Magnetococcus sp. PR-3: one gene and its partner. Each later gene encodes a partner of the first gene's protein in a complex. Links are inferred from orthologs where the notes say so. Each region holds a gene or a part of one and is shown on either strand. Other genes may lie near its edges. The genes, in order: V5T57_RS06890 and eno.

Region 1 (16,668 bases):
GATCTAAAATTTGCTGTACCATACCAGGATTGGGTTTGGAGGGCGCACAATCGGCCGTTTTAACCGCCACAAAAAAACCTTCCAGGTGATGATCCCTGATGGTTCGTTGCATACCTGCCATAGACTTGCCTGTCGCTACAGCCAATGTCACCCCATCAGCTTGCAGTTTTTCCAACGTCTCCTTAACCCCAGGAAACAGAGGATGGTCCAGCTGTTTTTCATCCGCCATGGTGCGATAGATTTTACGATAATAATCGACCACCTGCGTACGCTGCTCTGCCGTTGCATCTGGCAACAACGTATCGGCAGCCTGCTGTAGAGAGAGCCCCACAATAGAACCAGCCTGGGCATGGGTGACCTGAGGCAACCCGACCTCTTTTAAAGCCAGGTTTAAGACGTGAGCGATTCCACCCTGACTATCGACCAAGGTTCCATCACAATCAAAGATCACCAACTCATAGCGGCTGCTCATAGATTTTCCCCTTCCCACAACATACGGTCCACCACCTTTTGCAACTCAGCTTCCAGTGGCGCTTGATAGGTCATCATCCTTTTTTCATGGGGGTGGGCAAAAATCAGTTCAGACGCATGCAAAAACAGGCGTTTCAAACCACGCTCCCGCATCCATTTATTAAAGGTTTTATCCCCATACTTACCATCGCCAGCCACCGGATGCCCTAAATGCTGCATATGTACCCGAATTTGATGGGTGCGCCCTGTTTCCAGCTGCACCTCCACAAGCGAGGCTGAGCCAAAGTCCCGCACAACACGGTAGTGCGTAACAGCCTCCTGCCCACCCTGCTCGACCGTAACCATACGTTCTCCACCGCGCACAACCCCCTTGCTTAAGGGTTGTTCAATCACGCCACGCCGTTTTTCAGGCACCCCTTGCACCAAAGCCAGATAGGTCTTGCCAACCTTATTTTCGCGCATGGCCTCGGTGAGTTGTCGCACGGCACGGGGACGAAGCCCAAACAACAGCAGACCTGATGTATCTTTATCCAGTCGGTGGCATAGCTCAGCCTGGGCTTCAATTCCCAATTTCTCTAAGCTTGCTCGCACCGCATCCACAATGCCCCAATCATGCCCACTACCGCCATGAACGGGTATACCAGCCGGCTTATTCAACACCAAGATCCATCCGTCCCGAAACACAGTACGGGCTTCAATATTGGGTGCTTGCTCTTTAATTTTAGCTTGGCGCTTACCATCACTCTGTTCAGTTTTAGGGGGATGAACCGGTGGAATACGCACCAGATCCCCATACGCAAGACGCCGATCTCCCTTGGCACGCCCTTTATTTACCCGTACCTGCCCGGTACGCATGAGGCGTTGAATAAGAGAGAATGGGACACCAGGAATCTGACTTTTTAAAAATTTATCCAGTCGGGACCCAGCATACTCTTCGTCCACAGTTACTGTACGGACACTTGTTGGTTTCGAATTTTCCGGCACGGTTCGTTGCTTTTCTTGATTGAGGTACGTAGAATCATCGCACGGAAGCTTACCGAACACGGACGTAAAAGTCCCTGTTTGAACGCACAATGCATACAATTGTTCGTTCGTGAATGTGGTATCTTCCTTATTTTAATGGTTATTTAGGAATAAAAAAGTTCTAACACAGAAAATCACAGGCCACTATTTTAAGCCTGAAGAGTACCATTCTTTAATGAATCAGTCAGTTTGGCGGATGGCACAGAGCCCCGCCTGAAAAAACATACATCGCCTCGTGCGCCATACTGTAGCCACTTAATACCTTAATCGGTGTTAACAATTAATGGGGCTACATGTTGAAGAGGCGCCGTACGATTAACCATACGGAGTTAATAATTCACATGACCAAGCGTATGCTGGTAGATGCCACCCATCCTGAAGAGGTGCGCGTCGCTATTGTCCACGATCAACGCCTGATTGATCTGGATATCGAAACCTGCACCAAGGCTCAGATCAAAGGCAACATCTACCTGGGCAGGGTTACCCGGGTCGAGCCCTCTCTACAAGCAGCCTTTGTAGACTTTAACGGTGGACGGCAGGGTTTCCTCTCCGTCAACGACGTTAACCCCAAATACTACCCTGTGCAAGAGCCCCCAGAACCTCAAGAACCTTCTGAAGCCCCTCCCGAACAACCCGCCTCAACTCAGCCTGCTGAACAAACGGAACAGCCTTCGGAATCGGCACCAGAAAACAGCGAACAACCCTCTTTGCAACCCGTGATAGCAGATGAACAAACGGAACAAGAGGAGCAAAAAGCTGAGACGGCAAAGGTTACATCTGAGCCTGAAGAAAACAGCGCAACTGGGGAACCAGGTAACACAGAAGAGCCGCCTACAGAGGCTATAGCTGAAAACAAAGCCAAAGAGCCCTCTCAAAGCGATAAAGACAAAGGTGGTGGCCGCCGCCGCCGGGGCAACGACCGCGGTGGCCGTGGTCGCCGTCGCCAAATCCCTATTCAGGATATCTTGAAAAAAGGTCAACTCCTGCTGTTGCAGGTGGTTAAAGAGGCACGCGGAACCAAAGGCGCCTCCTTAACCACCAACATCTCCCTGGCAGGGCGCTATACCGTTTTGCTCCCTGAAAACTCAGGTGGTGGTGGTATTTCCCGTAAAATCATGGATAACCAGGCTCGAAAAGCCTTGAAGACCATGCTTGCCAGCATGGAAATTCCCCAAGAGGTTAGCCTGATCATCCGTACTGCAGGTATGGAACGCACCAAGCGTGAGATCACACGGGATATGAGCTACCTGACCCGTTTATGGAAAACCATTCAGGACAAAGTGGAGACCTGTAATGGTCCTGCTTTAATCCATGAAGAGGGCGACCTGATTATCCGTACTATTCGGGATCTCTACTCCACAGAAATGGAAGAGATTCTGATTGAAGGCAATGAAGCTTACCGCCGTGGTAAGGATTTCATGCGACTGCTGATGCCCCGTTATGTCAAAGCGGTTCAACCTTATAAAGATCGCATTCCTCTTTTCTCCCGTTATCAGGTAGAGCATCAAATTGAATCGATGCATGAGCGTACCATTTCGCTCAAATCTGGTGGATACCTGGTTATTGAACCAACGGAAGCTTTGGTCTCCATTGATATCAACTCAGGGCGATCAACCAAAGAGAAGAATGTAGAAAACACCGCCTTTAAAACCAATATGCAGGCTGTTGATGAGATCGCACGCCAGCTACGCCTAAGAGATTTAGGTGGGCTGGTTGTCATTGATTTCATTGATATGGAAGAAAAAAAGCACAACAGCGAAGTAGAAAAACGCCTGAAAGAGGCTTTAAAAGGCGATCGCGCCAAAATCCAGCTCGGGAAAATTTCCCAGTTTGGTCTCATGGAGCTTTCGCGCCAACGTATGAAACCGGCTTTCAATGAGAGTAACCGTGAGGTTTGCCCGCGCTGCACAGGTCTGGGAACCATTCGTTCGGTAGAATCCACAGCCATTCGCCTGTTCCGTTGTATTGAAGAAGATACAAGTAGCGGTCGCTTTTCTAAGCTTATCTACCATGCACCTGCCGATGTTGCCAACTATCTGCACAACCATAAACGCAGACAGATGGTCGAGCTGGAAATTGAGAATGATCTTGAGCTTCTGATCGAGATTGACCCTGAGCTACAGACCCCTCATTTCCGTAAAGATCGCGTGGCACGCACCTCACAAGAAGAGCCCAATAAAGAGCGTGAAGCCAAAGAGGAAAGCAGCCCAGCCGTTCAGCCGTCGGAAGGTGAAGAAAAGAGTAGCGAGACACCTGAAGCAGGTGAAGAGGGCAAATCTGAAGGTAAAAAACGCAAGCGCCGCCGTAAACGCAAGCGTAATCGTGATCGTACAGATGGTGCTCCAGGTGAAGAGCAGCAGGAACAGAGTGGTGATAGCCCCACCCAAGAGACAGAGAGCTCTGAAGTGGTCGGTGAGACAAATGATGGTGAAGCCAGCGAAGGTGAAGCCAGTGAAGGTGAAGCATCCGCCTCTGATACTGCAGATAGCAGCGGAGACTCACCCAGCAAAAAACGTCGCCGCCGCCGTCGCCGTCGTCGGGCTGCTTCTCAGGAGGAGCAAGCCCAGACAACAGAAGCGGTCGAACAAAGTTCCGAGGCACCACAGCCACCGAGCCATGAAGAGGCCAAGCCGGTTGAGGTATCTACCTCTTCTAATGAGCCCCCTCCTCCTCCTCTACTGATTGAGGAGCAGCCGGACACACCTCAGCCTGTCTTGGTTGTACCAGAGCCAGACACCCCTCAACCCAGCATGTTTGAACCTGCTGTTGAGGCAAAAGCTGAACCTCAACCCGCTATTCAGCCTGTGGTTGAAGAGGCTGCCGCAGAAGAGGCCCCGGCCAAAGCTGTGAAAAAACCCGTGCGTAAACGGAGAAAGCCTGCGGCAAAAAAGGTTGCGGCTGAAGAGACCACAACGGAAGAGTCGGCCGAACAGCCTAAAACGGATGAGGCATCACCTACAGCTGATCAAGCAGCTGAGGAGAAGCCAAAACGTCGGCGACGGACCACGACCCCTCGCAAAAAGGCTGCCCCTAAAAAGAGCACAGAAGAGGCGACACCCGCAGAACAGTCTGAGACTGAGGTAAGCGCAGAAGCTTCATCAACACCAAGTGATGATGAGCCAGAGGTTAAGAAAAAACCAGCGGCACGCAAACCTCGCAAACGGGCAACCACCACCACCCGCAAACGCGCCCCTAAAAAAGCGGCCAAACCAAAGAGTGATGGTGACGAAGCGAGCACAGAAAAAGCTGAAAGCCCAGCAAAAGAGCCGACAACGACGGCTGAAAGCCCTTCGACTGATACAGAGTAAAAACACACTTCAGTTGACATGCACAAAAAGAGACGGCGCGATTCTTTAATCGCGCCGTCTCTTTTTTTATGACATCGCTTAAGGCATAAAAAAAGGAGAACCTAAAAGGTTCTCCTTTTTTACAGCCATGTTTGATGTGGATAGACCCACACAAGCATGTTTTCTTACAGAAGCCCAGCCAGAGAAGCGCGGCGCAGCTTCTTACGCAGACGACGAATCGCCTCGGCCTTCTTACGACGGCGGCGCTCGGAGGGCTTTTCGAAGAACTTGCGTTTCTTCATCTCGCGGAACATCCCCTCGCGGTTCATCTTCTTCTTCAGAACGCGAATAGCTTGGTCCACATTGTTATCATAGACATCAACCCGCACAGTACATCACCCCCTCTCAAGGTTTGGTTTGGGTTGTATGGAATAATCCATTAAATAAAGAAGCGCGCATACTAGCGGTTCACCCCGCCTAATGCAAGGAGAAAGCGACCCTTTTTTGATAAATATGAGATGATTTAACGCAACCATGCCGTATTAGGTCAAACAGAGATTCGGTCATCCATTTGCAACTTATTGAAAATTGAATTATTCTAAGAATAGTAAGTTGCCTAGAATGATAACGGTTGATCGAATGGAAACCTCGTAAAAATCAACGGGGAACCCATTTTCAAGAGGGGAAACATTATGGCCATTTCTGGTGTAATGGTAGGTGGTAATCTTAATCTTGCGCAAAACGCCCGACGGCTGGATCAAAACCAGCTTAACGTCAATGATATCACAGCATCTAGACAACAAACCTTAGCGGCTGATCAAACAGGACTAAACGAAAGCACCCGTCGTGTCCACAGCCTTACCCGTACTGGGGATGATGGCTTTATGGCTGAAAATGCCAGCAAAGTGGTACAGCCAGATGTAAATACGAGCGCTGCCCGCCCCGGGGGCATTATTGATATCTTTGTATAAGCTCTCTCCTTCCGTCAGAGCCTATATCACAAAAAGGCCTTGTACCCATTCGGTACAGGGCCTTTTTGCATCTCATCAGAGGCACAGGAATGGCTTTTGCATTCTAAAGCAGCAGCTTTTAATCATTAAATGAGGATGCAAACATGGCCGCGAGCGATACCACACAGGGCAACCAAGATGCGATGCTTCTGCTCTATCGAACGGCACTGCTCGCCCACAAACATGGGGATTATCAAAAGGCCGCAAAGAACTATCAACAACTGTTAGCCCATGACCCCAATCGTTCAGACATCTTGCTGCATCTCTCACACCTGGCAAAAGAGCTTAACGATCAAGATGCCGAACGGGACTATCTCAACAAATACCTCCAATTGGTGCCCACAGACCCTCATGCTTTAATACGTCAGGGTCATTTGTTCTGTTTACTCGCCCACCAGAAAAAGATGGGGCTTGAGTACCTACTGGCTGCAAAAAAGTATGCCTCAGCCAACAATGAGGTCTACCACCAGTTAGGTGCAGCTTATCTAAAGCATGAATATTATGAACAGAGTATAGAAGCTTTTAAACAAGAGCTCATGGTCAACCCTGCCAATACAAAAAGTCATATGGGGTTAGCCTTGGCCTATCTTCGCCATGATCAGGAACAGCTAAGCCGGCCACACTTTCAACAGGTCCTTAAAACAGACCCTACCTTAGTAAAGACCCATCTCCCGACCCATCAGAATGTTCCCCACCCTACGGAAGCAAAAGGGGGGGCAGGCCCCAAGCATAAATTTGTGATCTGTTCTTACCCCAAGTGTGGAACCTATTTACTCTCAGATGTGATGCGTAGCCTAACAGGCCTACAACACCACTGGCCTTCAGAAGGTATGCAGGCCATAGCTCCCGAACTGTATCAAAATATTCCAGCACAACATTTTCTGTTAGGCCACTGGTTCCCTGATCCTGAATTTGTCGCCTATTTAAAAACAAACGACTATCGGGTCATTGTACAGCTACGTGACCCAAGGGATCAGCTTGTCTCTTTTTACCATTACCAAAGCAAAACACTGTCTCACCACAGCAATCAAATGGGCAATTTATTAAGGAACATCAGCCAAAAGCAGGCTCTAAGCCTTTTATTGGCAGGCAGCTCCTTTGCCGAGCACGCCTCACTCTCCCTCACTGCGGCCATGGTGCAGTGGGTTGAGAGCTGGCAAAAGACCGACCTACCGATCCTCTTTACCCGTTTTGAAGATATGGTTAACCACAAAGCAGAGGCAGTTGGCCAACTGGCAGACTTTATTGGGATGCCCTACCATCAATCTGACCTAGATCGTGTCATTCAAGAAACAGCCTTCGAAGCCAAATCCCAAACACTAAGCAATGAGCAAGAGCCCCAAGGCTTTAAACGAAAAGGGCAAGCAGGAGATTGGCAGTCGCATTTTGATGATGATCTTAAGCACCTGACCAAAACGTTGATCGGCATGCATTTAATCGGCTGGGGATACGAAGAGGATTTTAACTGGTAGGTGTTGCACAGAACCCCTAACCAAACCAGGAGTTCTGTGGTAAAGACACAGAACCCCTGCTGGTTGGGTTATTTTACTTTTATGGGGATAAACAGTGGCTCACCATTACGGATGACATAGACCAAGGTCATGCTGTTTTTCTTAACCGTATTCAGCGCGCCAGCAAGATCATCTATGCTTTTTATCGTCTTGCGGTTGAACTGGGTAATGACATCCCCACGGTTTAAGCCCGCTGTTTGACCACTGCTGTCACCATGCACAGTGGTAATGACGACCCCCTGAATATCTTCAGGCAGCTTTAAACGTTTAACAAGCGCACTATCCATCTCTGCAACCGTCAAACCAAGCCGCTCTTTGATGGCAGCCCCATCGCTCTTTTCAGGCTCTTTACCAGATTGACCGGAACGGGAACCCTTACCTTTTTTTCCATCATTCAACTTGGCAATGCGTACCCACAGGGTGCGCTCTTTACCCCCGCGTTTAACCTTAACCGGCACCCGGGCCCCTACAGGCGTATTGGCAACAATAGCAGGCAAGGTGTTCATCTTGGTAACATGCTTACCGTTGAAGGAGATGATGACATCTTCTGAGCGAATCCCCGCTTTTGCTGCTGGGCTTTTTTCGATCACCTCAGCCACCAGCGCACCTGACCGGTCATCCAACTGCAAGGCTTCTGCTAGCTCTTTGGTAATGGTCTGAATACGTACCCCTAGCCAACCCCGCTCAACATGACCATTGCTTTTAAGCTGCTCCATCACATTACTGGCCAGATTAACCGGAATGGCAAACCCGACACCAACACTACCGCCCCCACGGGAGTAGATCGCGGTATTAATCCCCACCACTTCACCATCCAGATTAAACAGAGGGCCACCCGAGTTACCGGGATTAATGGCCGCATCGGTCTGGATAAAATTATCGTAGGGACCGGCGCCGATCACACGCCCCTTGGCAGAGATGATCCCTGCTGTCACCGTGGCTTCTAAACCAAACGGATTACCAATGGCCATCACCCAAGATCCTACCTCAGCACGGGAAGAGTTCCCTAATTTCGCCACGGCAAGAGGTTTATCCGCGCGAATTCGAATCAGTGCCAGATCTGTTTTTTTGTCTTTGCCCACAACCTCTGCACGGTACTCACTCTCATCATGCAGCTTTACGGTAATCTCCGTCGCTTTATCAATGACATGATAGTTGGTCAGAATATATCCGCTGGCATCAACAATGACCCCTGAACCCAGTGAGTTGGACTTAAAAGAACGCCCTTGATCAGGTAAGCGGTCAAAAAAATGCTTAAACAGCTCCTCAAAGGGTGTACCTTCAAAATCTTTTCGCTTCTTACCATCTGGCGATTTACTCTGACGTTTGACCGATTGGGTGGTACTGATATTGACCACCACCGGTTTCAACTTTTTAACCAATGGCACCAAATTGGGAAATCCAGCTTTGGCATGGGAGGCTTGTACACCCCCAAACATAGCTAGGGAAACCGCAAAGATGACCAATAGGATACGGTAAAAAGGGGACAAAGCAGATGTCATGGATTTCACCCTCTAAACGGATAAGCGCACTGAGCCCGGTAAAAAAACATACCTCGGCAGCACGAGCTAATGTTTAGTCTCATACAAGTAACGACTGATATGCCTTAAACGTTAGAAGGATCACAGATCCTTCGCACTGTTTCAGGCAGAAGGTACAATAGGAATACGGGTAGCGTGGACAATTGTACGGACAACAGGCATATCGTCAGGCTTGATATCCTGACCAGCATAGTAGCGACGCATCCACATGAAGACCCCTCCTAGAGCAGCCAAACCACATAGAGCCCCCACCCCTTCCGCATTTTCTACCATCATGCCCATATTCAAACCAATACTGCGTACAAAGAGAGCCACAACGAAAAGCGCGATCAGGGGGAGCAGGTAGGCCATGAAGGAGGCCGAGAGAAAAGCACCTTCACGTATTTCTAAAACGACATGATCCCCGCGTTTCGCGCCTGCTTCATTATAGGCACGGAACAGAATGGGTTTTTTACCCAGGCCACCAGAAAGCGTATTACAGCTACTTTCACCACCACAGTTGCCACAGGCACTTTTACGCTCGGTGGCAATAATGGCAAAATCACCTTCTAGCTCAACAACTTTACCTTGTTCTTGCATCATGATCAGATACCTCAACAGATGTGGGATTCAAGGCGTTTGAGTCTTGACTAAGGGAAAAGTTCGTCTAACCCTGAACAGGGCTATATAGAAATGTACTTACAGTCCGTGATTGCCAGCCAGATTACCATTAGGTACATGGTCTTTTAGCTTATTGACGATCTCTTGCCGACCACGGAAAATACGTGAGCGTACCGTACCAATGGGGCAATCCATGATCTCTGCAATCTCTTCGTAGGATTTACCTTCCAGATCGCGCAGAGCAATAGCCTGTTTCATGGTTGGGGCCAGCTCATCAATGGCAATTTTTAATGCATCCATCAACTCGCCACGGAGCACCTGATTTTCAGGGGTATCGTAATCACGCAGCTGGGGAGAGAGTCGATCGGCATCTTCAAAGTCCAGGTCACTCATGGGGACACCACGATCCTGGGACATCACAAAGTTTTTAGCCGTGTTAACCGCAATACGGTAGAGCCAAGTATAAAAAGCGGCATCGCCCCTAAAATGGTGCAAAGCACGATAGGCCTTCAGGAAGGCCTCTTGCGTTAAGTCCTGAACACGCACAGGGTCTGAAACTGTACGGGAGATCACAGAGGCTACCCTGCCCTGGTATTTACGTACCAGGACCTCATAGGCTTTTTTGTCGCCCTCTTTAGCCTTATCGACCAGGATGCTGTCCGCTTCGTTCACGCCATTACCTGCCAGTTGCCAACGCGCCACCCCAATTAAGCCGAGGCGCCATTGATGAAATTGGGAGTCTGGATACTAGCATGGCTTCCAAGCATTTGCACCACCCGTATAGGGGGTTGCGATAAATTTCTTTATTAGGCCACCTGTCATCATCCATCCCTATTTCAGGATGGAAACCGACTTATCCACCCAAACAAACGCGGTTTGCTTTGCACACCTGTCAGATTGGAGTACAGTAGAGGACCGATTATGACGATAGTATGTCGGATAAATCACTGTTTGGAACCTCCTTATTACGATGACCTAAGGAGAGCTCCCTCTTAATACCCTATCATTAAGGATGATCCCGTTTTATTAGGGTAATGCAGGCGAGCACGGTTCAAGGGGCTTTAAGGAATCTCATGATGGTTAGTAATCAAGATCGCCGTTTTGTAAGCGATTTTCTTATTCTAGGTGGTGGTTCTGCCGGTTTGGACCTTGCAATTCGCTTGGCAAAGCACGGCAAAGTTTTAGTCCTGACCAAAGCCCCTATTGGTGAATCCAACAGTATGATGGCCCAAGGTGGTATCGCGGCCGTGCTGGATGAGGATGACAGCTCAATCCTGCATTATGAAGATACCATGACAGCAGGGGCTGGGCTCTGCCAACCCAAAGCTGTTCGCCATGTGGTTGAAAATGGTGCCCGTGTTATCCAACACCTTATTGATATTGGCACCCCTTTTGATAAAAACGGGGATTCAAGCAGTGGCTACCACTTAACCCGTGAAGGTGGCCACAGCCGTCGTCGGGTAATTCATGCGGCAGATGCCACAGGCCGTGCCATGATGGAGACCTTAATTAGTAAGGCTCAGGCTCACCCTAATATCGAGATCTTACCCAACCAGATCGCGATTGATCTGATTACAGCCCATAAACTTGGACACTTTGTACCCAGTGAACACGATCGCTGCTTCGGTTGTTATGCACTGGATACTGAGAAAGATGTTATTCGGACCTACCAAGCACGCTTTACCATTTTAGCCAGTGGCGGTGCAGGCAAGGTCTATCTTTATACATCCAACCCTGACACGGCAACGGGGGACGGTATCGCCATGGCCTACCGGGCAGGATGTCGTGTTTCCAATATGGAGTTCATTCAGTTTCACCCCACCTGCCTTTATCACCCTCAGGCCAAATCCTTTTTGGTCTCTGAGGCTGTACGTGGAGAAGGTGGGCATTTGCTTCTGGCAGATGGCACGCGCTTTATGGAGCGTCATCATCCACGCAAAGAGTTAGCCCCACGGGATATCGTAGCCCGCGCCATCGACTATGAGATGAAGCGCACGGGACAAGAGTGCGTGCACTTGGATATCACCCATAAAGGGGCTGACTTTATCAAAAGCCACTTCCCCACCATCTATGAAAAGTGTCTTGAGTTTGGTATTGATATGACCAAAGAACCCATTCCGGTGGTGCCTGCAGCGCACTATACATGCGGTGGGGTTGTGACTGATCTTCATGGTAAAACGGATATGGATGGTCTCTATGCCATTGGAGAGGTTGCCAGCACAGGTCTGCACGGTGCCAACCGGCTTGCCTCTAACTCTCTGCTGGAGTGTTTGGTTTTTTCAGAGGCTGCCTATAACGACATTTTAAGTAAGCTGTTCTGCGATGATCGACCGGTACTCTCCCGACTGCCTCTTTGGGATAGTTATGAAGCAGGTAACTGTGAGGAAGAGATTCTCATTGCCCATGATTGGCAGGAGATCCGACGCTTTATGTGGGACTATGTGGGTATTGTGCGCAGCAACCAGCGCCTAGCCCGTGCCCGCCGCCGGATAGAAATGGTCATGCAGGAGATCAATGAATATTACTGGAACTGTAAAGTCAGCCAGAACCTGATTGAACTGCGCAACTTGGCTCTGGTAGCCAATCTGATTATTCGGAGCTCTTTGCACCGTAAAGAGAGCCGTGGCCTGCACTTCACCACCGATTATCCAGAGCGTAATGATGAGGATTGGTCGAAAGATACCATCCTACCCATCGAATAAGAGTTACTCAATGCGTTTCAGGCCAGGGTTCTTTGGCCTAACGGATCAAAAACGCTCTATCAGTGGCCTGTGATAGAGCATTGTCCATTTTTTGTCTTACAAGCCTTTATAGCCCCCCATTTTCATGAGCCAAAATCTTATGAAAATGAGGGGGCTTTTTCTTAGGCAGCCGGTTGTGCCTTGATCCAAATAATCGCTTTCATATCATACTCAAGAATATGTGGAAGCAATTTATTCTTGACCCACTCCTCGGCCTCGAGAATAGGGTTATCCAACAGGTAATAATCGTCATAGAGTAAAGAGATATCCTTGTAGAGCTGCTTGTGAAACTCTTTATGCTCATCCAAGGTTTCTAAACGGGAAGCGGTGTAAAACTCAATTTCATCACTAAAATGAAATTCCGTATAATCCAGCAGTGCATGCAAGGCCTTTTTGCCATCCTCTTGCCCAGCCCCCTGCTCGTTCAGATGATGAAGTTCATTGTAGAGATCAAACAGCTTTTGATGCTGCTCATCAATGGTGTCATCCCCCACATTATAGCTGCTCTCCCACTTTAGAGCCTCTTTTCGGTTCAAGACACGCATGGCCTCCATATCCTGCTCAAGAATATGTGGCAACAGCAACGTACGGATCCACTCTTCCGCTTCAAAAACTGGATTTTCCAGCGTGTTATAATCTTTATAGAGCCCAAGCAGCTTGCCATGCAGATCTCTGTGCAACAGCTTATGGTTTTCAAGCGTGGGTAACTCAGAGGCCGTATAAAATTCAATTTCATCGGTAAAATGCACATCGGTATAATCAAGAAGCTCTAAAAATGCCTGTTCACCATCTTCTTTGCTTGCACCGCTCTCCACCAAGGCATAAAGACGATTAAAAATATCAAATAACTTCTGATGTTGCTGGTCGATGGTCTCATCACCAACATTATAGGAAGCATCCCACTGAACAATTGATTCCATTAACCCCACCCTTCGCTCATTTTTACAGCCCTAAACCTACTCATCATCTAGCCGACCACACCCCTCTAGACCTGATCAAACTATCTCATACCAGCCACAAAGATCAATATGGATAAACAGCTATAAATTGTACTGTGCAGCTTAAACAGAAGAGAGGATCGTCGGATGGTTTAAAACCGTTCAAAAACCAGTCAGACAACGACCCTCACACCGTTAAACCATGATTGGTCAACACCCCACATATAAGCCAAGACATCACAGGGCAAAAAAAAGATGCCCCCGGAAGAAGACATCTTTCTTGTACGCTAACACCCTTTTGGTAACCGGTCAGACAGGTCCGGTTTGAACCTGCTCAATCGCTTCTTGGATGACCCGCTCAGCCACCGCAGGTAGCTGTTCTTGCACCAAGGGTCGAGCCAGTTCATCAACCAACTGTTCCAAAGAGCTGTTCAGGCTCTCTTTAATCTCCAAAACATGCGGTGGATCTTCCACTTTCTCTTCAATGGCATCGGCGGCACCAACATCAAAGTAGATTTCACAGAAAAAGGGCTCACCTTCAAGGTGAAAAACCTGGTGAACCACCTCAAACCCTGTGGCACCTTCCACTTCATAGCTCGAGCCCTTTACAACCATAGGGGGGCTCATACCAATGGCACCAAGATCCTCTTCCAAACGGGACTGAATACCACCAGCAACCATATTGGCCATTTCACCAAAACCATCCTGCATTTCGGCATCCATCTCATCACGCTCCTCCCCCATCAAAGCACCCGCAACTTTAAGGGCACCTGAGGTAGGGGCAGAGAGACGCACACTGCCTTCCAGGTTTTGGTTATAACCCACAACGGCACAGATATTTTCATCCATACCGGTACGGCCTTCCCCACCAACACCAGACTCCAACTCCATGAAGAGCATGGTTTCGACGATCTCATGGACCGCTTCTTTGACTGCCGTAATCAATCGATCATGCATGGTCGATCACCTATCTTACATACGTTCCAAGGACTCAATATCATAGAAGATATGCACACAGAACGCTAAACCGTTGAGGATAAAGTCCTGACTTACACAAGCGTAATGTTTTTCACTACGTACCTTGTGTCCCTCCCCCTGAATAACCACCGGGGTACTAAGTTTTACCGGACCTAGCTGTGCTTCTAAGCGGCTTTGCATGCCACCGGCCATCATGTTGGCCATTTCGCAGAAGGCATCTTCCATCTCATCATCCATCTGCTCACGCTCTTCACCCAACAGGGCGCCTGCAAGTGCGATCGCGCCACCCTCTGGAGCTGAGAGAGCAAAGCTGCCTTTAAGGCTTTCACTGTAGCCTAAAACAGCACTATACGCCACGGTCAGTGGTGAGTTCCCCTTACGCCACTCCCCTTGCTGTACCTCTGTAAAGAGCATGGTCTCGGCAATCTCCTGCACAGCCTCCCGAAGAGCCCCCAAAAACCGTTCTGCCATGATGCTTCCCCTTACCAAAATCCATGCAAGCTAAAAAGATGTAAAAAGAGAGGCCTAAAGATAGGCCCCTCTTGATCACTTGTTTTCAAAAAACACTTACGTAACCCTAACGTTAGCGGTTCACCTATTTTTCGTCAACCATTCGCTGCAAAAGTGTCGATACAACCGCATCCACAGGAATTTTTTCCACCTCTCCACTACGGCGGTTCTTAACCTCACAAACCCCCTCTTTAAAGCTACGCCCCCCAACCAAAATTCGGTAGGGCGCCCCGAGCAGGTCAGCATCCTTAAATTTAAAACCAGCCCGTTCATCACGGTCATCAAGCAAGACATCCAGGTTACCATTTTGAAGCTGAGTGGTAATCTCTTCGGCCTTTGCCATCGCTTCCGTCTCTTTGGGGTTCATCACCACCACTTCAACCTCAAAGGGGGCGATGGCGAGCGGCCAGATAATGCCATTGTCATCATGGTTCTGTTCAATGGCAGCGGCAACGATACGGGAGACACCAATACCATAACAGCCCATAATCAGAGGTTTCTCTTTACCACTTTCATCCAGTACTTTTACACCCATGGACTCTGAGTATTTGTAACCCAGCTTAAAGACGTGACCAACCTCAATACCACGGCTTAACTCCATACTGCCAGGTCCACAACGGGGGCAACCGTCACCCACCTCAACATTGCGTAAATCCACAAAATCAGGCTTGGGGAGGTCACGTTCCCAGTTTACACCGGTCAGGTGGAACCCAGACTCATTGGCACCACAGACCATATTTTGGGCTTCACGCAGGGCACTGTCTGCTAAAATTTTCACCGGCTTTTTAAATACATCCGTACCAACTGCCCCCAAATAGCCCACAGGGGCACCCAGCTCTTCAGCCGCTTTTTCAGGTGCTGGAATTTCACCAAAAGGTGCTGTGGCATTTTTGGCTTTCACCTCATTAAGCTCATGATCCCCGCGCAGTAACAGCAGATACCACTGATCTTCTTCTGGATCATGCCAGGTCAGGCATTTAACTGTCTGGGCTTTATCCATATTCAGAAAAGCTGCGACATCCTCAATACTCTTTTGATCCGGTGTCGCGACCTTTTCCATGGCCTGCTCGTCACCGGTATCAATCTCAGCAGCAACCCCAAAGGCTTTTTCCAAGTTGGCGGCATATTGACAATGGCTACAGGAGGCAATGACATCCTCACCAGATTGAGCCAGCACATGGAACTCATGGGATGAGGCACCACCAATGGAGCCCGTATCTGCTTCAACCGGTCTAAACTTAAGGCTCAAACGGTTAAAGATGCTGTTATAAGCCTCAAACATAACGTTGTAGCTTTTATCCAGCGCCTTTTCATTGATATCAAAGGAGTAGGCATCCTTCATCAAAAATTCCCGACCACGCATAATGCCAAAACGCGGGCGCACCTCATCACGGAACTTGGTCTGGATTTGATAAAAATTGGCAGGAAGCTGCTTGTAAGAGTGGATCTCACGACGAACCAGATCGGAGATGACCTCCTCATGGGTCGGCCCATAACAGAACGCACGGTTGTGCCGGTCATTGATGCGCAGCAACTCCTTGCCATACATCTTCCAGCGCCCTGACTCTTCCCACAGCTCCGCAGGCTGGATAGAGGGCATCAACACCTCTTGTGCACCCGCTTTATCCATCTCCTGACGGACAATATTTTCTACCTTACGAAGAACTTTCAGCCCCAAGGGCAGCCAGGTATAGATACCCGCCCCCAACTGGCGGATAAGCCCCGCCCGAAGCATTAACTTATGGGAGATTACCTGAGCCTCGTTGGGCTCCTCCTTCATCGTGGGAATAAGGGTCTGGCTGAAACGCATGACTTAGCTCCGCTGGCCGCCTTCGATAAAGGCATAGGCCGAATGGTTATGAATCGATTCAAAGTTTTCTGACTCCACAGCAAACCAACTGATGCGTTCATCGTGGGTCAATTCTTCGGCCAGATCACGCACCATGTCTTCCACAAACTTGGGGTTTTCATAGGCCTTTTCTGTCACATATTTTTCGTCTGGACGCTTAAGGATGGTGAACAGCTCACAGGAAGCATTGCGCTCTACCAGATCCACAA
Region 2 (8,258 bases), on another replicon or contig:
GCAGCTTTACATCGTCTGGATCGTTGGGGCAGCAGACGATAGGCTCTTTGATCTCAGAAAGATCAATTTCGATGATCTCTGCATACTCGGCATCGGCATCGGGCTGGAGCAGTTCAGGATTGGCCAACCAAGCTTCCATGGCATCCACACGTGCTTGGATGGTGTCCGCATGACCGTAACCACGGTTAAGCATGTTCTTCATCAAGGTGACGTTGGAGCTCATGTATTCAATAACAGGCTCTTTGTCCAGATGAACGGTACAAGCAGCTGCGGAACGCTCGGCCGAAGCATCCGCCAACTCAAAAGCTTGCTCTACTTTGAGATTAGGCAGACCTTCAATTTCCAGAACACGGCCAGCATAGACGTTCTTCTTACCCTTTTTCTCAACCGTCAACATACCGTTCTGGATCGCAGCCCAGGGGATGACGTTCACGACATCACGCAGGGTAATACCAGGCTGCAGGTCACCTTTAAAGCGCACCAGAACAGATTCAGGCATCACCAAAGGCATAGAACCTGTGGCTGCGGCAAAAGCCACCAAACCAGACCCTGCAGGGAAAGAGATACCGATGGGGAAACGGGTGTGGCTATCACCACCCGTACCGACGGTATCAGGCATGCAGAAGCGGTTCAGCCAGCTGTGGATCACACCATCACCCACACGCAGCGCAACACCATCACGGTCTTCAAAGAACTGACCCAGCGTGTTGTGTGTGGTGATATCGACTGACTTGGGATAAGCCGCCGTGTGGCAGAAGGATTGAACCGTGAAGTCAGCAGAGTACTTCAGGCAAGCCAGCTCTTTGATCTCATCACGGGTCATCGGACCAGTGGTATCCTGAGAACCAACCGTGGTCATCTTAGGTTCACAGTACTCGCCAGGGCGAACACCGGTTTTACCCACAGCCTTACCCACCATTTTCTGTGCCAGGGTAAAGCCCTTACCCGTATCTTCGGGCTGCACAGGATCGGTGAATAGGTCAATCTCACCCAGACCCAGGGCTTCGCGAGCCTGAGTGGTCAACTTACGACCAATAATCAGGTTCACACGGCCACCGGCACGTACTTCGTCAGCCAGTGTGTTGGGCTTAAGATCAAAGGAGGTAACAACCGCACCATCACGGGTGATTTCACCAGATTTGGTATTGATGGTAACCACATCACCCGTATTCAGTGCCGTTACATCACACTGAATGGGTAACATGCCTGAATCTTCAGCCGTATTGAAGAAGATTGGGGCAATGGTTCCACCGATTACCACACCACCGGTACGCTTACCGGGTACGTAAGGAATGTCGTTACCTGTGTGCCAAATTACAGAGTTGGCTGCCGATTTACGGGAAGAACCCGTACCGACCACATCACCAACATACGCTACAGGGTGTCCCTTGCCTTTAAGCTCAATCAGCTGCTCAAGGCCACCTTCCATGCGGTTAACCAACATAGCTTTGGCGTGCACGGGAATGTCAGGACGACTCCAAGCTTCAGAGGCAGGGGAGAGATCGTCAGTGTTGGTCTCGCCCTCAACCTTAAAGACCGTAACCGTTACCTCTTCTGGCATCTCAGGACGGCTGGTAAACCAAGTGGCGTTGGCCCAGTTTTCCATGACCTGTTTTGCACTGGCATTACTCTTTGATTTTTCAGCCACTTCAGCAAAGGCATCATAGACCAGCAGTGTTGCAGAAAGCGCATCAACAGCACCAGCAGCCATTTCTGCATCATCCAGTAAATCGATGAGGGACTGAACATTATAGCCACCCACCATGGTACCAAGTAGTTTTGTTGCCTCAGCACGGTCGATTAGGGAGCAGGCCACAGTTCCTTTGGCCACCTCACCCAAAAATTCTGCCTTCACCTTGGAGGCGTCATCCACACCTGGTGGTACTTGATTTTTGATCAAGTCCAGCAGTGTGTCTGCCTCACCTGCGGGGGGATTTTTAAGCAGTTCCACCAGATCCGCGGTCTGCTGGGCGTTCAAGGGAAGCGGGGGCACCCCTTCAGCTTCACGTTCGGCGACATGTTGGCGATAAGCTTCAAGCATTGAAAACCTCCATTGTGGCGCGCCCTTACGCGCCGGACACTGGCTTTGGGCTACAGGGTGTAGCCCGTTTTGCCCCACCCTAAATCCATCACTGGGATAAATGGTGGGGATTTCGCTCCGGTAGCAAGTTATATAGGCAACTTGAGCCCGGAAGTAAAGTCTCCGTTGGTAAAAAGGATGCTTTTCTTCCTTTTCACAAGACCCCTCGGTGCACTTTCAACGGTCTTTTTTCACTCACATACCCATATAGGGGGCACGTTGTTGCACCTGCATCAACATGCTGGCTGTACCGCTAGAGAGCTCCTTAAAAAAACGGTCGGACCAATCTTGATCCCGCTCAAACTCCATAAGATCCGTAATCTTAATTTTCTCTCTAGCTAGCCACTCTACAGAGCCTAACCCATCAACCAAGCCAAGCTCCAGAGCCTCCTCACCCGTCCAGATCAAACCGTTGAACAGCGCCTGATCATCAGCTTTTAAGCGATCACCTCGCCCTTTCTTAACCACCTGAATAAACTGCTTATGAATTTGGTTAAGCAGCCCTTGGGCGTGGGCTTTCTCTTGATCATCCACCGGTGCTAGGGGGTCCAAAAAGGCCTTATGGCTACCGGCTGTCAATGTTCGATTTTCCAAGCCAACATTCTCAGCCAACTTTTCCAGGCCAAAGCCTTTCATGATGACCCCGATAGACCCGACAAGGGTCGCTTTATCGGCATAAATCTCATCGGCAGCTGCTGCCACATAGTAACCACCCGAGGCACACAGATCCTCCAGAGCAGCATAGAGTTTAATCTCTTTATACTTGGCACGAAGCCGTTTGATCTCATCAAAGATCATACCAGCCTGCACAGGGCTACCACCTGGGCTGTTGATGCGAAGAATGACAGCCTTGGTATTTTTATCCTCAAAGGCTTCCCGCAGGGTTTTCATCACGGTTTCAGCATCGACCTCTGACTCTGGCATGATCGCCCCAGCCAGGGTAACCACTGCCACATGAGGTTCATCCCCTAACGATGCGCTACTCTCTTCAAACCCATCTGCATTCAGCAGAACCATGGTCGCGATTAGGTATAGCGCAATAAAAAGCCGAAAGAGGTTTTTCCCTCGTCTCTGCTTTTTCTGCTCTGTCATGCCCTCTTTGACCAAGCTCTCCAGCATAGTCCGTTCAGCAAAGCGACTCTCCTCCATCGCACTCAACACACGTCGCAGCTGTGTTTCAGATTCTGAAACAGCGGGCTTTGGAGGTTCCGCTTTATCTTCTAGCGATGGTTCATGCCAATCAGACATAATCACCCATACATTTTGTTTATGGTGGAATGAGCCAAACCGCATGCAGTGTACACGGTTTGAGATAGACAGAAAACGGCTTTAAGCCATTTCATCATGAATCCTAAATCATTAGAATATGCTGTTAATCTACTATTTTCCAAGGAAGAACCATCCGCCCCCACGGTTGCCCTTACCCTTCCCTGTCACTACTCTTTGCCTTTACAGGCTTTTTTTCGATCATCTTCTTTTTTATGATGCATTTAAAAAATTATTTAATGTACCGGCCTTCTGAAACAGCCAGACCCACACTCACCCACCCAGCTGGCGCTTCAGCACCTTCTTTATTACTGACGCACCATTCATATGCCATCAAATAAGGGACCTAAAGAGCCTAGAGTAGCTTAAGGGAAACCGTCTTCCCACACAGCTTTTCCCCATATTTAATGCACACCAACCCCGCATATCATCCCTACCAAACTCAACCCCTACATCAATTAAGTTGTATGGAGCCCGACCTGTAGCGACAAAAAAAAAGCACGCGAACCTTGAAGGCTCACGTGCTTTTTTCTATCCACACTCATAGCCCCTACTGTGGAAGACCACCCTTGATCAGCTCTGCTGCGGAGTCCTCTTTAAAGCGGATATCGATATAATTTTTAAGTTTACTGATGCAGAAACGCATTTCATACACTTCACAATCACGGCACTCCTGCCCCGAGTGATCACAAAGATTATCTTTGTTGGCCCAGCATGGCAGTTGATTGTCTTCAATCACCGGACAGTTATGCTTGTTATGGAACGAGCATTTTTTGCTCTCCCAACAAGGGATCAGCGACATCAACCGGCGGATCCCCGCAATACTGATACCGGATTTAATAAGCTTGCGAATTTCAATTAACCATTCAACATCCCGCTCCGTAAAATAACGTGTCCCTGCATTATTTTTATAGGCAATAAAAAGCCCTTCGCGCTCATACATATGGATGGTACGGATGGAAACCCCCAACCGTTTAGCCACCACCCCAATTTTTACCATCTGATCCGGTGGAATACGCTCATCCGTCGAATCTACAGCAGTGGTATAGTGATTTAGCATGATAATTTTCCCTCCAACCCTTTCTACACTGGTGACGGGCTGACGCCCTAACCCCAAGATCTATTCCCCAACAGACATTGAGTCAAAACGACCTACTGGCTTCCCCCAACGAACAAGAGCCAACACGGACGTTTTGTTTCTTTAGGTACTTCAATTGTAAAATTTGTAAAACAATTTATAGTTCACCGTAACAATATCAATTTGCCGCTTCAATATAAATTTTAACATTCTCTTCATTATTAGAAGGTGCCTATATTTTAAAGCTTTGCTTAGTTTTGCAGAAAGTTCAGTAAATCTGTTTTAAGACATATTGATACCAACAGGTTACGATTCTTCATACACACCATCTATGCCATCCATCAACAGAACTGTAACAAACTTTTTTTGTAACACCTTTTCCAATGACAACCAGTTTTACACAAAAAAAGGGTCCCAATAGGGACCCTTTTTTCATTTCTTAGCCGGGTAATACCCTGCTTTTTAATTTCCACTACCCACATTAGCGTAGGTTGTAGAACACTTTCATCCCTTCAAAACGGGCCATATCACCCAGCTCTTCCTCAATACGGATCAGCTGATTGTATTTGGCAATACGGTCTGAACGGCTCATAGAGCCTGTTTTGATCTGACCAGCATTGAGCGCAACCGAGATATCCGCAATGGTGGCATCTTCGGTTTCACCGGAACGATGAGAGATCACAGCGGTATAACCAGCACGCTGAGCCATCTCAACAGCTTCAAAGGTCTCAGTTAGGGTACCAATTTGGTTAACCTTAACCAGAATGGAGTTACCAATACTCTTCTCAATGCCCTCTGCCAAGATTTTTGAGTTGGTTACAAACAGGTCATCACCAACCAACTGAATCTTGCTACCCAGTGCATCGGTCATCAACTTCCAACCGTCCCAGTCACTCTCATCAAATCCATCTTCAATGGAGATAATGGGGTACTTGGAGACCAGCTCTTCGTAGAAGCTCACCAGCTGCTCTTTAGTTAAAACACGACCTTCACCGGTCAGATCGTAGTTACCAGTCTCTTTATTGTAGAACTCAGAAGAGGCACAATCCAAAGCCAGTTGAATATCTTCACCCGCCTTGAAACCTGCAGCCTCAATGGCTTCCATAATGACTTTCAAAGCTTCTTCATTGGAACCCAAGTCAGGGGCAAAACCACCCTCATCACCCACAGCGGTGTTCAAGCCTTTACCCTTAAGCACTTTTTTCAGGCTATGAAAGATCTCAGCCCCCATACGGATGGCTTCGGTACAGGAGCTGGCCGAAACGGGCATGACCATGAATTCCTGAATATCCACATTGTTGTCAGCATGGGCGCCACCATTGATGATGTTCATCATCGGTAGAGGTAACAGGGATGTATTGGTCCCTCCCAGATAACGGTAAAGTGGCAGATCACACTCATCCGCAGCCGCTTTGGCTACCGCCATAGAGACACCCAAAATGGCATTTGCACCAAGCTTGCTCTTATTCTCAGTACCATCTACTGCGATCATCGCAGTATCAATACCTTTTTGATCGGCAACTTCCATACCCAGAATGGCCTCAGCCAAAACGGTATTTACCGCCTCTACAGCTTTCAGCACACCTTTACCCAGGTAGCGGCTTTTATCACCATCGCGTAATTCCACAGCTTCACGAGAACCTGTGGAGGCCCCTGATGGCACAGCGGCACGGCCAAAACCACCATCTTCTGTGTATACGTCCACTTCAACAGTGGGGTTGCCTCGGGAATCGATGACTTCACGACCGTGGATCTCTACGATACTGCTCATCTTCGTACTCCGTCTCCGGGTAAGCGGATTAGTGGTTGGCTGGTTGATTAACACAACATCAAATACTGCTCAGTGTTCTAAACAGGTTCTCAGGACCATTCAATAGAAAAAAAGCCCTCACCCCATTAAAGTTCTTGGGGGCCTGTCCAAATGAGATCAGGTTTACGCGCCGCTCGGGTCTCATCCAACCGACGAACGGGGGTATTATAAGGTGCGTTTTTGACAAGATCGGGACTTTCCTGCGCTTCTTTGCGTATGGCCACCATCGCTTCTACAAAACGGTCCAACTCTTCGTGGCTCTCCGTCTCAGTCGGTTCAATAAGCAGACATTCGGGCACCATCAGTGGAAAATAGATGGTTGGGGCGTAAAAACCATAATCGAGCAAACGCTTCGCCATATTTAAAGCCGTTAAACTGTAGGCATCGGCTTCCTCTTTAAGCGTAATAATAAACTCATGGGTGGCTCGGCGCCCATCATAGGCGGGTTTAAACCCTGCTGCCTTCAATTTGGCCATCAGATAGTTGGCATTTAAGGTGGCGTAGTCGCCCAAACGTCGCACCCCTTCCCGACCAATCATATACAGGTAGGCGTGGGCCCGTAACAACACCCCAATATTCCCACCAAACGTGCCCATACGGCCGATAGAGTCTGGGCAATTATCTGACTCCAACAACGCATACTTGGCCCCCTGTTTGACAATACGCGGGGTGGGGAGAAAAGGTTTTAGTCGAGCACTCACACCAACCGGGCCAGCCCCAGGACCCCCCCCACCATGAGGGGTCGCAAAGGTTTTATGCACATTGATATGGATGGCATCAAACCCCATTTCACCAGGTCGGACACGACCTGCAATGGCATTTAAATTGGCACCATCATAGTAAAGCAGGCCCCCTGCATCGTGCACAATGCGGGCGATTACACCAACCGAACGTTCAAACACCCCTAGGGTTGAGGGGTTGGTCAACATTAACCCAGCGGTTTGTGGACCCACCATCCCTTTTAGGGCTTCAATGTCCACATCCCCTTCGGCATTGGTGGGCACTTCACGGGTCACATACCCACACATGGTAGCCGTCGCAGGGTTGGTACCGTGTGAGGCATCGGGAACCAGAATCTCCTTACGGGCCTCATCCCCCCGGGACTCATGGTAAGCCCGCATCATGGCAACGCCGGCAAACTCACCTTGTGCCCCAGCCATGGGAGCCAAAGACATGGCCGCCATACCTGTAATTTCACGCAACATCTCTTGCAGCTCATACAGGGAATGTAGCAAACCCGTAGCATACTGGGGATCATCCAGAGGATGACGCCCTAAAAAACCTGGCAACATGGCCACTTTATTGGCCGCCCTTGGGTTGTACTTCATCGTACAGGAACCCAGAGGGTAGAAGTGTGTGTCGATACCAAAGTTCTTTTGTGAAAGGTTAGTATAGTGCCGCACCACCTCCAGCTCAGAAACTTCTGGTAGATTTGTGGGGGTCTCGCGCAACAACTCGGCTGGCAGATCTGCCAGAGCAGCCGAGGCTTCCCCCTCAGAGAGCTGCGGAGCATGCTGAGGATTAATCCGGCCAGGTGCACTGCTTTCAAAAATAACACTCATGCGGCACTCCCCTGCTCACTCATGATCAGCCCCAAGGCATCGGCAAAGTGGTCTAGGTCAGCCCGCTCTTTGGTCTCAGTACAGCAGACCAACAGCACATCCTCCATCCCCGGATAACGACGGCCAACCGCATACCCACCCGCTAAGTTCACCCCTGAAAGGCAGCTTAGAACCTCCTCAGCCGGCTTGGAGAGTTTGATCGCTATTTCATGGAAGAAAGGTCCACTAAAGAGCCTCTCCACCCCCTCCAAAGGCTCCAGACGTTGCCACAGCTGTTGGGTCCGTCGATGACTGGCCAGCGCGACATTCCGCAAGCCCTCAGGCCCCATCATAGCCATATGAATGGTAGCCGCGATGGAGAGCAAGCCCTGATTGGTGCAGATATTTGAGGTCGCTTTGGCCCGTCGAATATGTTGCTCCCGCGCCTGCAGGGTTAAAACAAACCCCTCTTTACCTTCAACA

Evidence for each region.
Region 2: the proteins of V5T57_RS06890 (region 1) and eno are in contact, whole or in part, in a solved structure (PDB 2FYM), measured with the Escherichia coli proteins. The link is inferred for Magnetococcus sp. PR-3 from one-to-one orthologs.

Annotation. Positions count from the first base shown.
Region 1 is NZ_JBAHUQ010000008.1:107,660-124,327, forward strand. What follows is about bases 1,483-5,002. They hold V5T57_RS06890 (Rne/Rng family ribonuclease), read left to right. Parts: upstream 1,483-1,835; coding sequence 1,836-4,802; downstream 4,803-5,002. Outside these bases: V5T57_RS06880 (HAD family hydrolase), read right to left, coding at 1-472; V5T57_RS06885 (RluA family pseudouridine synthase), read right to left, coding at 469-1,455; V5T57_RS06900 (hypothetical protein), read left to right, coding at 5,474-5,752; V5T57_RS06905 (sulfotransferase domain-containing protein), read left to right, coding at 5,896-7,263; V5T57_RS06910 (DegQ family serine endoprotease), read right to left, coding at 7,332-8,804; V5T57_RS06915 (SoxR reducing system RseC family protein), read right to left, coding at 8,946-9,425; RNA polymerase sigma factor RpoE, read right to left, coding at 9,522-10,145; nadB (L-aspartate oxidase), read left to right, coding at 10,520-12,145; V5T57_RS06930 (bacteriohemerythrin), read right to left, coding at 12,307-13,104; V5T57_RS06935 (chemotaxis protein CheX), read right to left, coding at 13,432-14,079; V5T57_RS06940 (chemotaxis protein CheX), read right to left, coding at 14,095-14,571; V5T57_RS06945 (proline--tRNA ligase), read right to left, coding at 14,696-16,420; GTP cyclohydrolase FolE2, read right to left, coding at 16,424-16,668. UniProt on the Escherichia coli protein: Endoribonuclease that plays a central role in RNA processing and decay. Required for the maturation of 5S and 16S rRNAs and the majority of tRNAs. Also involved in the degradation of most mRNAs.
Region 2 is NZ_JBAHUQ010000020.1:101,112-109,369, reverse strand. Bases 4,051-7,014 are described here. They hold eno (phosphopyruvate hydratase), read right to left. Parts: upstream 6,196-7,014; coding sequence 4,906-6,195; downstream 4,051-4,905. Other genes in these bases: gcvPB (aminomethyl-transferring glycine dehydrogenase subunit GcvPB), read right to left, coding at 6,321-7,014; V5T57_RS12695 (MerR family transcriptional regulator), read right to left, coding at 4,051-4,406. In the rest of the region: acnB (bifunctional aconitate hydratase 2/2-methylisocitrate dehydratase), read right to left, coding at 1-2,041; signal peptide peptidase SppA, read right to left, coding at 2,276-3,328; more of V5T57_RS12695, read right to left, coding at 3,897-4,050; more of gcvPB, read right to left, coding at 7,015-7,796; aminomethyl-transferring glycine dehydrogenase subunit GcvPA, read right to left, coding at 7,793-8,258. UniProt on the Escherichia coli protein: Catalyzes the reversible conversion of 2-phosphoglycerate (2-PG) into phosphoenolpyruvate (PEP). It is essential for the degradation of carbohydrates via glycolysis.